DNA from 3 places in the Paraburkholderia sp. RL18-101-BIB-B genome. Region 3 is predicted to be linked to each of the others. Evidence: predicted binding sites of a transcription regulator. Region 3 holds the regulator's gene; each other region holds the start of a gene.
What was found. Region 3 encodes LexA, which represses DNA repair genes until DNA is damaged. Its sites were predicted from a motif close to ACTGTATNNNNATACAGT; they were not measured.
Positions count from the first base shown of each region.

Region 1: a site for LexA is predicted at 2,659-2,676, ahead of P0D73_RS47090 (CppA family protein). Genes of this name have one in related genera too.
Region 2: a site for LexA is predicted at 1,888-1,905, ahead of imuA (translesion DNA synthesis-associated protein ImuA). Genes of this name have one in related genera too.

Region 1 is NZ_JARESV010000039.1:62,338-66,435, reverse strand. It holds gene P0D73_RS34985 (alkaline phosphatase family protein) at 1-1,434, opposite strand, end outside; gene P0D73_RS34980 (hypothetical protein) at 1,670-1,858, shown strand; gene P0D73_RS34975 (winged helix-turn-helix domain-containing protein) at 2,232-2,459, shown strand; partial or broken gene P0D73_RS47020 (IS6 family transposase) at 2,524-2,592, shown strand; gene P0D73_RS47090 (CppA family protein) at 2,704-2,988, shown strand; gene P0D73_RS34970 (sensor domain-containing diguanylate cyclase) at 3,684-4,098, shown strand, end outside.
Region 2 is NZ_JARESV010000013.1:735-4,832, reverse strand. It holds gene ku (non-homologous end joining protein Ku) at 1-230, shown strand, start outside; gene P0D73_RS19780 (tetratricopeptide repeat protein) at 227-1,069, shown strand; partial or broken gene P0D73_RS19775 (hypothetical protein) at 1,274-1,491, opposite strand; gene P0D73_RS19770 (hypothetical protein) at 1,564-1,773, opposite strand; gene imuA (translesion DNA synthesis-associated protein ImuA) at 1,920-2,627, shown strand; gene P0D73_RS19760 (Y-family DNA polymerase) at 2,557-4,026, shown strand; partial or broken gene P0D73_RS19755 (PHP domain-containing protein) at 4,032-4,098, shown strand, end outside.
Region 3 is NZ_JARESV010000002.1:311,580-315,677, reverse strand. It holds gene nodI (nodulation factor ABC transporter ATP-binding protein NodI) at 1-17, opposite strand, end outside; gene P0D73_RS04405 (universal stress protein) at 306-770, shown strand; gene P0D73_RS04400 (DUF2939 domain-containing protein) at 820-1,488, opposite strand; gene P0D73_RS04395 (hypothetical protein) at 1,596-1,940, opposite strand; gene lexA (transcriptional repressor LexA) at 2,013-2,663, opposite strand; gene P0D73_RS04385 (sulfate ABC transporter substrate-binding protein) at 2,977-4,017, shown strand.

The DNA of each region.
Region 1 (4,098 bases), on a different contig from region 3:
GTTCAGAGCCGGGCTGGTCAGGCCGGCGGTGACGGTGCCTGCGATGCCGTTGTAGCCGGCCACGACGGCCGGGTCGGCGATGCTGTCGGTACGCGGATCCTGGCCCGGGTTCATCGACTCGCTATACGTGCGCCACGCGAGGCCAGCGTTCGACAACTGCGTGAACAGGTTCGGTTGGACAATGTTGTGCGCAGCGGTCGTCCCCGTCGGACAAGTGCCAAAGCCGGACAGGTCACCGTTCTGATTGGCCGGAACAGCGGCCGTCGCCACCAGCGGCTGACCGTCTGATGCCTTGCCGCCCGCGAACGCGGTGTCCTTCAGCGCGGAAGCGTCTACGCCGCAGCCCCACCAGTTGTCGTCGGTGATACCCCAGTCGTCCGCACCGCCGAGCGCCGTGTAGTTCGGTTCCGACGGGTTGCCGGTCGAGTAATAGGTCGTCGCCTGGTTCCACTTGCCGCTCGTGAAGTCGAGGTTGCCGGCGATGTACGGTGCGTCGCCCGAGCCCTCGATACCGATCGTGCCGCCCGTCGTGGTTCCGATCGAGCGGTTCTCGAGCATGACAATGAAGACCGCGTCATAGCGCGGAATGCCTTCGACGTTGAACGCAGCCTGCTGCGACTGCGCGAACGTGATCGGCGTCTGCGTCTGTGTCGGCACAACGGCCGTCGTCGAGGTCACACCCGCCTTGCCGACGAGCGACGGATCGCCGCCCGCAACCGCGAGGTTATCCGGGTACATGTCGCCGCGATCGAGCTTGGTCGTTGCGTACGTATAGCGGTTCGTCAGTGCATTGTCTTCAAAGAGGATCGCCGACTGCTCGGCGCCCGACAGCTTGTTCACGTCGCCGAGCACGTCGGCGGCCGCGACAGTCGCTGCCGAAGCGGCCACACCCGGACCGCTCAGGCGCGTCGCGAGGTTGGCCTTCTCGGTGGCGTAGGTCGTGCCGTTCGCTTCAACCAGACGCTGAACTTCGCTCGACATCGGGCTGATCACGACGTTCGTCGCGCCCTGGTCGGCGATCTGTGCCGCCGAGGCGCGCAGGATCATGTGGCTCGGGGCGGCTGCGCCGGTCGCCGTGTTGGTGGCCTTGGTGCTCACGTCGGCTATCAGTTGGCCGCTGCCGCTGGTTTTCAGCGTGAAATGGCCCGTGCTGTCGGTTGTCGCGATGGTTTCAGCCCCGTCGCACTTGCCGTTGCCGTTCGCGTCGACGCACACGGTCGCGCCAGCGTAGTAGCCTGCCTTGAGGATTGGATCGCCAGTCGTGCTGCCCGGCACGAAGCCGGCGGCGGCGACGGCGCCCGCGAATGTCTGCGTGGGGGCGTTGCTGGCCGCCGGTGTAGAGTTGTCATTACCTCCGCAAGCGGTCAGCACGCAGGCTGCCGCGATCGAAGTTAGAAGAAGAGTGGTGGTGCGACTTGTTGAGTTGACCGACATTGTGGGGGAGCCCCTGTTGGTTGTATACGCCCTTCAGAGCAAACTCCGATTGCGCGGTGCAGCGCGTTCACTTTCAACTACGTGCGGAGCTTGCCTGGGATGTTATTAGAAGTGCAACTGCCACGACTGCCTTTAAAGCAGGGCGAATTGGAACACCCCTGAGTGAAACTTTAGCGGCAGAAACCTGAATATTGGCTTGCAATTCGCGATGGCGCGTCAACAGGACCTACCAAACATGTCTTCAGAAAGCCGACAAAATTGGCTCTCCGATAAATGTGTCCAGGAGATGTCGAAAAAAAAGTTGCAGTTCGCAATTAACTGGAAGGCAGCGGTTATCATCACGCCTCTCACGGATAAACTCTGGCAGATTTTTGTAGCTCCGAATCCACCTCTCGCGCTGATCCTCGGCCAGCAACATGTCTGAAATTCTGATTGTTGAAGATGATCCCTCGATAGCCGAACTGCTATGGCTACATGCACAGGAAGCGGGGCATCGACCTGGTTGCATTCACGGGGAAAAAAGGCGAAGGAGTTAATTGATGAGCGGTTGCCGGCGGCTGTGATTCTTGGCTGGACGTTGCCTGACATGACGGGACTGTCTCTGTTGATGCCGGGGCGGACTTCTATCTCGTCAAGCCCTTTTCAACAAGGGAATTGTTTGCCCGTGTACAGGTTATGTTGCGCCCACAACCAAACGTGAACTCCCAGGATATTTTTTGAGCGTCCCTGGGATCACCGTGTCGCTCACGTCACATCGAGTATTCGTACGGCGGGAGGACCGAGAAGTTGCTGTCACTATGTCGCCGACAGGATTCAAGCTCCTACGTCTTTATTTGGCGCATCCAGGAGAGGTACTTTCCCGTGACGCATTTGTCCAGGAGGTCTGGATGGCACAACCCCATGCCAGTGAGCGCACGGTCGATGTCCATATCAAGTTCCTCCGCGACGCGTTTCGACCATTGGACACAATGATCGAAACGGTTCGGAGTCGACGCTATCGTTTGTCGAGTTCTCCTTCTCACTAGTCGAACGCCGGTCAATCATCGTAGGGGCCTTGTCACGTTGCTGCGGTGGCCGCGTAAATCGGCGATGAAAAATACGAAATCACTCTATGATGGCCATCGCTTTCCGGCGGTGGTGATCGGTTGTGCCGTTCGCCGGTGCAGTGTGTATCGGCGGCGGTCGCGGTGGAACCGCTACTTTCACCTTGAACGCAGCAGCAATACTGTATATATTAACAGTACTGGTTATATATACAGGGTCGGCAATATGGAACATCTGATTCGTATTCTTAACGACAAGGATCGCCGAACGCTCGCCTGGATGCGGGAGCAGGTCGGCGAGGCCGCCCTTGGCGCGGCCGCTGAGCGGTGCGGCGGCCCGACAAAGCCCTATGTGTCTCGTGTCTGCCGATGCCTAGGTCTGAGGCCGCCAATATTCGGCGAGTCGGGCCCACGCATATCGACTGCGACTGCCGAGCGGTCACTCGCTTCAATCCGCGAAATTCTGGCCGCGGCTGCGGCAAGGCGCGGCCCCGGTTCGGTGCGTGTTTGATTCTTTGACGTCTAATCTAGCGAGAACGCCGATCCGATCACGTCACATCGGCCGCTTCTGACAGACGGATTCTGGAAGTGACGTTTGCGCCAGGTGAGAGCCACAGTCATTCAGCTTGACAACGGGCACCCGCGGCGCACGCTCTACGTGCACAGCTTGGCTCACGATATCCGCATTTACGAGGACGGGGGAGTTGCTGGCCGTTCATCCTGTACTCGACGGGCGTCGAAGAAACGTCGCTGCTGCCGGGACATCGGCGTTCACACGAACCGCTTGCCTTTTGCTCTCGCGATGCGGCGAGCAGTCTGGTAAATCGTTGGAAGGGGATTTTCAACTTGCCGCCGTCCATCAGGAAAACTGTGAAACGGTCCTTATCTGCGTTGACATCCCTTGCCACCGGTCGAATACGATTTATCATCCCACGGCGTCCAAATGATTGTCCGCAGATACCATCTCGCCTGCGGTGGCTGGGCAAGTGTCGCCTCGGGTATTTGAAAAGGCGGCCTCTTGGCGTTCCAGTAAATTACTCAAGTAATGATTTTGTCAGATCCTGTGCGGCGATAATCAGAGTCGTTTTGGGGTCTCGTGCGCCGCGAGAAATGACGATGGCTTGTTATCGGAAGGCACCCGTGCCGCCCCGTGCGCGCGGCAACGTTTGTTCAGACCGTGCGGATGAATTCGTCTCATGAGGCTCCATGCGTTCGTCACTATCGCTTTCTGTGCGCCGATCCGTTTCGTCAGCCGCCTCGCGGGTGTTGTCGCCATCTGGTGTGATCGTTTGTGGTGTTTTGCTGACGCTGTTCACGTGCAGCCTTTGCGCGTGGGTGCTTTTCGAGTCACGCAACGATGCCTACAACCACGCCGAGGAAAATGCACGGAACCTGATGCTCGTCATCGAGCGGGACATCGCTCGCAACATCGAGCTCTACGATCTTTCGCTGCAAGCGGTAGCGGACGGGGTGGCGGATCCGCAGGTGATGGCACTCCCCCCGAGGATCCGAAGCGGGGTGTTGTTCGACCGCGCCGCTTCGGGTAAGTACCTCGGCTCCATATTCGTGATGAGTGAGCGCGGCGACATCGTCCTGGACTCCCGATTCATACCGGCGCGGG
Region 2 (4,098 bases), on a different contig from region 3:
AGGAATCTACCGCTGAGTCTGGCGGCCAGGTAATTGACCTTATGGAAGCGCTACGCGCGAGCCTCGGCGCAAACAAGGCCAAAAGAGTCGCGCCGGCGAAGACGGCTGCTGCTAAAAAGGCATTGCCTACCGCTTCGGAGGTGCTTGCAAGCAAGCCTAGGCGGCCGGCCAAGCGGGCCGCCCCTAAGGTCGATGAAGCGCCGCCAGCAAAGGTCCGGGCTCGCAAGTGACGAAGCGCAATAACTCGCACGACTACTCGCTGCGCAGCCTACAGTCGTTGCTTGGTGTGTCGCGAAGAGTGCTGTCCGGCCTGATGGAAGCCGGATTTGTACAGCCCGCGCGCGGCCGACGCAACGAGCTTCGGTTCACGTTTCAGGACGTCGTGGTTTTGCGCACAGCATTCCAGCTGCAATCCGCGAACATCGCTTCGCGCAAGATTCTGCGCGCCCTCGCCAAGCTGAAGGCGGACCTGCCAGAAGAACTGCCGCTTTCCGGCATCCGTATCACGGCGGTCGGCGACACTGTGGCTGTCAAGACTGGACGGGCGCAATGGGACGCGGCCTCAGGCCAGCATCTGCTGGATTTCGAAGTCGCGCCCATTCAGGGCGATGTTGCGTTCCTTGACACAGCGCCACGAAATCTGAAAAGCCGGGAGCACCAAGCCGAGGAGTGGTTTGCACTCGGAGAACAGTTCACTCATACCGACGTTGTCGGGGCGGAGCAGGCTTACCGGAAGGCGCTCGAGCTGGCACCGAAGCCGCACTACCATGCATATACGAACCTGGGTGTGTTGCTATGCGAGGCCGAAACGCGTTGTGAAGAGGCGCTGTCTGTGTTTGACCAAGCACTGAAGCATTTTCCGGACGACGCACTTCTGCATTTCAATCGCGCCGTCGTCCTCGAAGAACTCAAACGCTACGATGTGGCGGTAGAAGCGTACGAGCGATGCATCGAACTCGACCCGGCGCATGCTGACGCTCACTTCAATCTCGCCCGGCTAAGCGAGATACGCGGCGACAAACAGGGGCTCTTAAGGCACCTAAGTGCATACCGCAGGCTCATTGGTTGATGGCGGCCGTTGCGTGAAAGCAGTTGCTGCGAGCTTGAGCTCGAACGTGTTCAGAGTGCGTCGTGGCAATGATGAAACTTCTTGATACCAGGCCATCGGCCGCGCCAATGTTCCGACAAACACTTTTCTTCGGCGACTGACGCGCTTCTTTCTGGCCGCGCTACAGAAGGTTAGTCCACAAGAGTCGCAGCAGCAGCCTGCGCGCTAGCCGTGGCTATCTACCCACGCCCGACACCACGAAAGGCCTACCAGCTCTGCTTCTTCGTCAGTATCGAAAGCGCCGAGTACCCCGGATACCTCGACGACCTTGGTGTCGCGGGTGACCGTGCCGCTTCCTGCGATTTCGCCGGCTGTGGGATTCCTTCCTGCTGCAAGATGGCATGACCCCACAGCGTGTATCCACGGTATTTCTCAGTTTGCATCTGTTGACCTCGAAGGACCTCTGAACCGATTCTTCTCGATGATTGGCCGAGTTCGCGCGACTCGGCAAGCAGCTACTGCTTAAGGCGTTGAGTCTCGACTCCGGCCATCTTCAATGTGGCGCCAATCATCTTCAGCTCCTGGCCGAAATCGAGCGGCCATTCCTCGCCGTCGCACCGCACGGTCATGCCGTTGTGCATCGAAATCAGACTACGTGCCTTGTACAAGGCATCCACAAGTTTCGATTCGCGTTCGGCCTCCCGAACCCATTCATCTGCTCTCATGATGGACCTCCTCTGAACACGGAAGCAGGGTATGAAGCCGAGCGACGGATGCCGCGCAGCCCCCTTACCTCAAATAAAAGTGACAGTTCACGCCTACGAATTTGCGTGTACGATACTGTATAAATATACAGGTTTTTTGTTGCCACATGTCCAGCGCTACCGTCACGGCCGAAGAGATACACCCGTCCTTGTGGCGTGCGTCCCAGCTCGCGCGTGGCCGTGGGCGGGTCGTTGAGACCGGCTATCCCGCGCTGTCGACCGAGCTTCCCGGCGGGGGCTGGCCGGTCGGTGCGCTCATCGACCTGATGGTGCAGCAGGCCGGGGTTGGTGAATTGCGACTGTTGCGCCCGGCACTCAGTGGTTCGGGCAACCGCCCTGTGGCGTTTGTGCAGCCGCCGCACACCCCGGACGGGCTTGGACTCAGCTACATCGGACTTCCTATTGACCAGGTCTTGCGGGTGAAAGCGCAGAAGACCGCAGATGCGCTCTGGTCGGCTGAGCAGATTCTGCGGACAGGCAGTTGCGGTGCGCTCATCTTTTGGACGCAGTACGCGCAGGCCTCATCGCTTCGACGCCTCCATCTGGCTGCGCAGTCATCCGAGACGCTTTTTGTGATGGTCAGGCCTCTGGCTGCCGCACAGGATTCATCGCCCGCGCTTTTGCGGCTCGCTTTAAGACCATCAGCCGACGGTCTGACCGTCGACATTGTCAAACGACGAGGGCCCGCGCGCGCAGAGCCTCTGTCGATTCCCCTTCAACCCACTCCTGTATTGCTTTCCCGACATGCGCGTCTTTCTCGCCGTCCACTTGCCCAAGCTGCCGCTCGAGGTGTTCCGACCGAAGTGGTCATCTGAGCTCGCGCACGGAAGTGCAGTACTGGAGAAAGACAAAGTGGTCATTACAGACAGCACGGCACGTGCAGCTGGCGTGCGCCTCGGGATGAAGCGCGGCGGAGTGCTGACACTGTCGCCGGAAACGGAGATGCATGAGCGCGATGTCGCCAGGGAGGCAGCAGCACAGCGCGAGGTGGGCATCGCCCTGATGCGCTTTTCACCTGAGGTCGCCTTGCTTGACGAAGCGACCGTCGTGGTTGAGGTCGGCGCGAGTCTGCGACTTTTCGGCGGACTGCTTGCATTGTGCAGGGAAGCGAAAGCGGTCCTTGGGACGCTCGGACTTACCGCACGCATCAGCGCTGCACCCACCGGCCAGGGTGGCTGGCTGCTCGCAAAGTTCGGGAACCGGCGCGTGCTCAAGCTGGCATCGCTTGAGCAACGGCTGGCCGCTTTGCCGATGATGGCCGTTCCTGAGGTTCGTCCGTTCGGAGACTGGTTCTCCGGACTCGGATGCGAAACCATTGCCGACGTAAGACGCCTGCCACGCGCTGGCCTGCAGCGGCGATGTGGCGAACATCTGCTTGATTCGCTCGACCGCGCGTTCGGCACGGCTCCCGAGCTGTTTGACTGGCTCGAACTGCCGCCCACTTTTTCCGCACGCATTGAAATGCCGGACCGCCTCGAGCATGCCGACGGTGCGGTGTTCGGTGCGCATCGACTCATCGTGCAATTGTGCGGCTGGCTTTGCGCCAAGCAGTTGGCGGTCACGGCGATTAAGCTGCTGCTCGAGCATGAACGTGGGCGCGACGCCATCGAACCGGCGTTGATTGAAATTGCGTTGGGCGAGCCGACGTGGAAAGAGGAGCATCTGGTCAGGCTGCTCAAGGAGCGGCTGCATCGCATTGAGCTGGCTGCGCCCGTCATCGCGCTGCGACTCGATGCCTCCAGAGTGGAATCCGCAGCGCCGGCATCTGACACGCTATTCCCGGAGCCGGGAGGTTCGAAGGAAGACCATGCGCGGCTTCTCGAGTTACTTGTTGCGCGGCTCGGAGAGGACAACGTTCTTCGCCCCGCACCGACTGCCGACCATCGCCCGGAGGTCGCAAACCGTTGGGTGCCGGTGACACTCAAGTCGAAGCAGGAAGCACTTCCGCTCGGCCTTCCAAGACCGACCTGGATGCTGGACAACCCGGTCCGCTTATTGACGCGCCAGCACCGTCCGTTTTATGGCTCAACGCTGCGCATGGTATCGCCAGGCGAACGCATCGAAAGCGGTTGGTTTGATGGGGAGTTGGTCACGCGGGATTATTTTGTCGCGCAGGCGGAGGACCAAAGCTGCTACTGGATTTATCGTGAACGCATAAGCAGTCGCGACGCAGAAGAAGACCAGCGTTGGTTCCTTCATGGCCTGTTTGGATGACCGTCATGGATTCCACGTTTTCCACGCTGCCGGACTACGCAGAGCTGTTCTGCTTTTCAAATTTCACGTTCT
Region 3 (4,098 bases):
ATGGCGGCTTCGGGCATGGATCGAACGAGTCTCCGGAAAAAGACGTGAATGACGCGAATGGCCGGGGGAGGCCGCCTATTCTAGGGCATCGGCGGGACGCTGTTGGTTCGCCCCCGACAGTCCGAAGCGGGTTTCTTGCACTGCGGCATCGGCGCGCGGAGGACCCGCGGGCGGCTCGCGCACCTGTTTAGGGCGTCGTTAAGGGGCAGTTAGCGCACACTTAGCGTTTTCCATCCCTTGCAACCTGAATTGCGGCGCACCATGATTAATTCAGATCGCGCGTCCCGCGCGAAGGGAGAAAAATCATGGCGAGCTACCAGAAAATCCTGCTGTGCTACGACGGCTCGCGTGAAGGCCGCAAAGCACTACGTTGCGGCGCCGACCTGGCGTTGGATCTGAAAGCGGAAACGCACTTGTTGTCGGTCGTCGACATGCGTTCGAGCATTGCGCAAAGCGCGGGCCTGTTGACCGACGTGGCCTGCGGCAGTTTTGAAAAGACCGCGCGCGACATCCTGCAGGAAGGCGTGGACTGGCTCACGGAGCGAGGCGTGAGCGCCCAGGGGCATTTCGCGTTCGGCCATCCGATCGACGAGATTGCCAACCTCGCCAATGAATTGCATGTCGACCTGGTCGTGGTCGGCCACCGCTGCCGCACGGGTTTGTCGCGATGGTGGATGGGCGCGGGCAATACGCCGCTGCTCGACCGTGTCTCGTGCAGCATTCTGGTGGCGTGTTCTTCAGCGCAGGAGCAGCAGCAAGCGGCGGCTTGAGGCGGGCTAGTCACGTGACCGGCCGCCTCGGCCTGACGGCATCAGGTGATCACTCGTTCAGGTTGACCGCGGCCAGCTTCCACGTGAATACGCCCTCGCGCTGGAAGATCGCCGAGTAACGCGCGTCGCCGGCGCCATGCTGGTACGTGACGACGAACTCGTTGAGGCCGCGATAGCCCGCCGTGGTTTGCGGCGGTTGCGGTGGCGCGGAGTTGACATTGGCCGCGTTGCCGTTTGCGGGAGCTGCAGGCGCAGGTGCGGTCGCAGCGGCGTCCGGCGGATTATTCGCGGCCGGGGGCGCGGGTGGCCGCTCGCCCGGATCGCCGCGCGGCGGCATGCCGTTCAGCAAGGCCGCCACGCCGTCCGGTGTGGCATACGCATCCACGAGCGGACCGATCAACGCAACGCCGATCATCGCGCCAATGGCGGCCAATGGATTGCCGTTGCTGTGCGCGCCAAGCCGCCGTGTCAGCAAGCCGGCGACTTGCTCCTTCAGGCTCTCACGCAACGCGGGGAAGTCGACATACTGATTGACGGTTTGCGCGTCGCGCGCATCGGCCGCGCGTTTGAGATTGTTCAGCGCGATGTACGGTGTCGCGTAAGCAAACCCCAGCGCGGCGATCACCACGATCACGATCAGCGTGACGATCAGCGGCCGGGCGGCGCCGCCATGCATGCCGCGCTTGCTGCTGCGTTTGGTACGTTTTGAAACTGCCATCGAGTGGGACTCTCCATCAGGTGTGATCTAACGTGGACCGCAGCCACGCGAAAACGATCCCACGCAATACATCTCTCGCTGTCCCGTTCAAGACACATCAAGACCCATCAAGACTCGAACACCGCCCCATGCACGTTGGCTTCATCGGCGATGCAGCGGTCGATCATGCGGCAAACCGCGTCCATCGTGCCGACCATGATCAGACGCGACGGCCCGTGATAAACCCGCACCGGTGCGCGACGCGCCGGTTCCGCCGTATTCAAGCCCGAATTCAACGACACGCGGGCAAATGCCGGCATCGACGACGGCAGGCTCGGCGCGGCCTCGGGCGAGTCGAACAGCGACGGCGTGCCGAGCGTGGCCGCCTCGATCAATGAGCAGGGCACCAGCTTGCGAAGATGGCGCAGACGACCGAACTGGCGAAAGGGCAGCAGGCGGGCAAGACGTTCCATGAGACTCTCCAGGCGATGCAACGTTGATGCGACGTTGGCGCGGCTTCTTATTTTGTCGAACGGGCGAGAGGGTTAAAACTCGCCGGGGCGGATCAGCCCCACGGCGATACCCTCCAGCGCGAACTCCGCACTGCCGGTTTCAACGAAGATGTTTTCGTAATCGGGGTTCTCGGCGATCAGCTCGAGCCCGTTCGGCCTGCGCTTCAGGCGCTTGACCGTGACGTCGTCACCAAGCCGGGCAATGATGATCTGGCCGTCTTTGGCTTCGCTGCGCTTTTGTACCGCGAGCAGGTCGCCGTCGAAGATGCCCGCGTCGCGCATGGACAGCCCGCGCACCTTCAACAGGTAGTCGGGCTTGCTCGAGAACAGCGCCGGGTCGCACGCATAGTGCTGCGAGATATGTTCCTGCGCGAGGATCGGGCTGCCCGCGGCAACCCGCCCGATGAGCGGCAGCGACAGTTGCATGATGCTGGCGTGCGGCAGCGTGAACTGGTGCGGCGAGTCTTCCGGGCCGGCCAGCAGGCGAATGCCGCGCGATGCGCCGGCCGCGAGTTCGATCACGCCCTTGCGAGCCAGCGCGCGCAGATGTTCTTCTGCCGAGTTGGCCGAGCTGAAACCCAGCTCGGCGGCGATCTCCGCGCGGGTGGGCGGAAAGCCGGTGCGTTCGATAGCCCTGCGGATCAGATCGAAAACCTGCTGCTGTCGTGCGGTGAGTTTGGTCATGGCGCCACTGTATGTATGAACAGGTGACTGTATTTTTATACAGTATTCGGCGCAATTCAAGCTTTACTTTAAGTTCGGGGTGAAGGGTGTCGTTCCAGCGCCGTCAAGCGACGCTCAAACACCCGTTTTCCTGCCGCAACGCCTTATCCAGCTGTCATTACCACTTTTGCGTATTAAAGAATGAAGAAACATTATTTTTAATGATGAAAGCCCTTCGATAGACTGGCCTCCAGTTGGCGCTCATGTGCACGTGACCGCGACGTAAAAAGACACCACACGCTGTTTCAGCGGACACAACGCGGAGAAAGTTGACATGGATCACCAAGGTACGGGGCTGGCAGGCAGGACGAAAAAACTGATCGCGGCACTCGCATTGGGCGCGGCGGGCGCGCTCGGCGTGATGGCGCAGGCGCACGCCGCCGACACGACGCTGCTGAACGTGTCCTACGACCCGACGCGCGAGCTGTATCAGGACGTCAACCAGGCGTTCGGCAAGGAATGGAAGGCGAAGACGGGCGAGACGATCACCTTCAAGCAGTCGCACGGCGGCTCGGGCGCCCAGGCGCGCTCGGTGCTCGACGGCCTGCAGGCCGACGTGGTGACGCTGGCGCTTGCATACGATATCGACGCACTGGCCGGCAAGGGTTTGCTGGACAAGGGCTGGCAGAAGCGCTTGCCGGATAACGCGTCGCCGTACACGTCGACGATCGTGTTTCTGGTGCGCAAGGGCAACCCGAAGCACATCAAGGATTGGGACGATCTGACCAAGCCGGGCGTGTCGATCGTCACGCCGAATCCGAAGACCTCGGGCGGCGCGCGCTGGAACTACCTCGCGGCCTGGGCGTATGCCGAGCATCAACCGGGCGGCAATGATCAGAAGGCCAAGGAGTTCGTCGGCAAGCTCTATAAGAACGCCGGCGTGCTGGATTCGGGCGCGCGTGGCGCGACCACCAGCTTCGTGCAACGCGGTATCGGCGACGTGCTGATCGCGTGGGAAAACGAAGCATTCCTGTCGCTGAAGGAATTTGGTCCGGAGAAGTTCGAGATCGTGGTGCCGTCGGTCAGCATTCTGGCGGAGCCGCCGGTCGCCGTGGTGGACAAGGTCGTCGACAAGCACGGCACGCGCAAGGTCGCCGAAGCGTATCTGAACTTCCTGTATAGCGAGCAAGGGCAGGAGATCGCGGCGAAGAACTTCTACCGTCCGCGTTCGAACAAGGTGCCGGCTGAGCTGACCGCCAAGTTTCCGAAGCTGAAGCTGTACACGGTGGACGATTCGTTCGGCGGCTGGGCCAACGCGCAGAAGACGCACTTTGCCGATGGCGGCGTGTTCGATTCGATCTATCAACCGCAATAACACTGCCGATGCCGGAACCGGCATAGGCAACGAAGCGGCGCGGCAACGCGTCACTCCCAAGCGCGCCCATGGGCGCGCTTT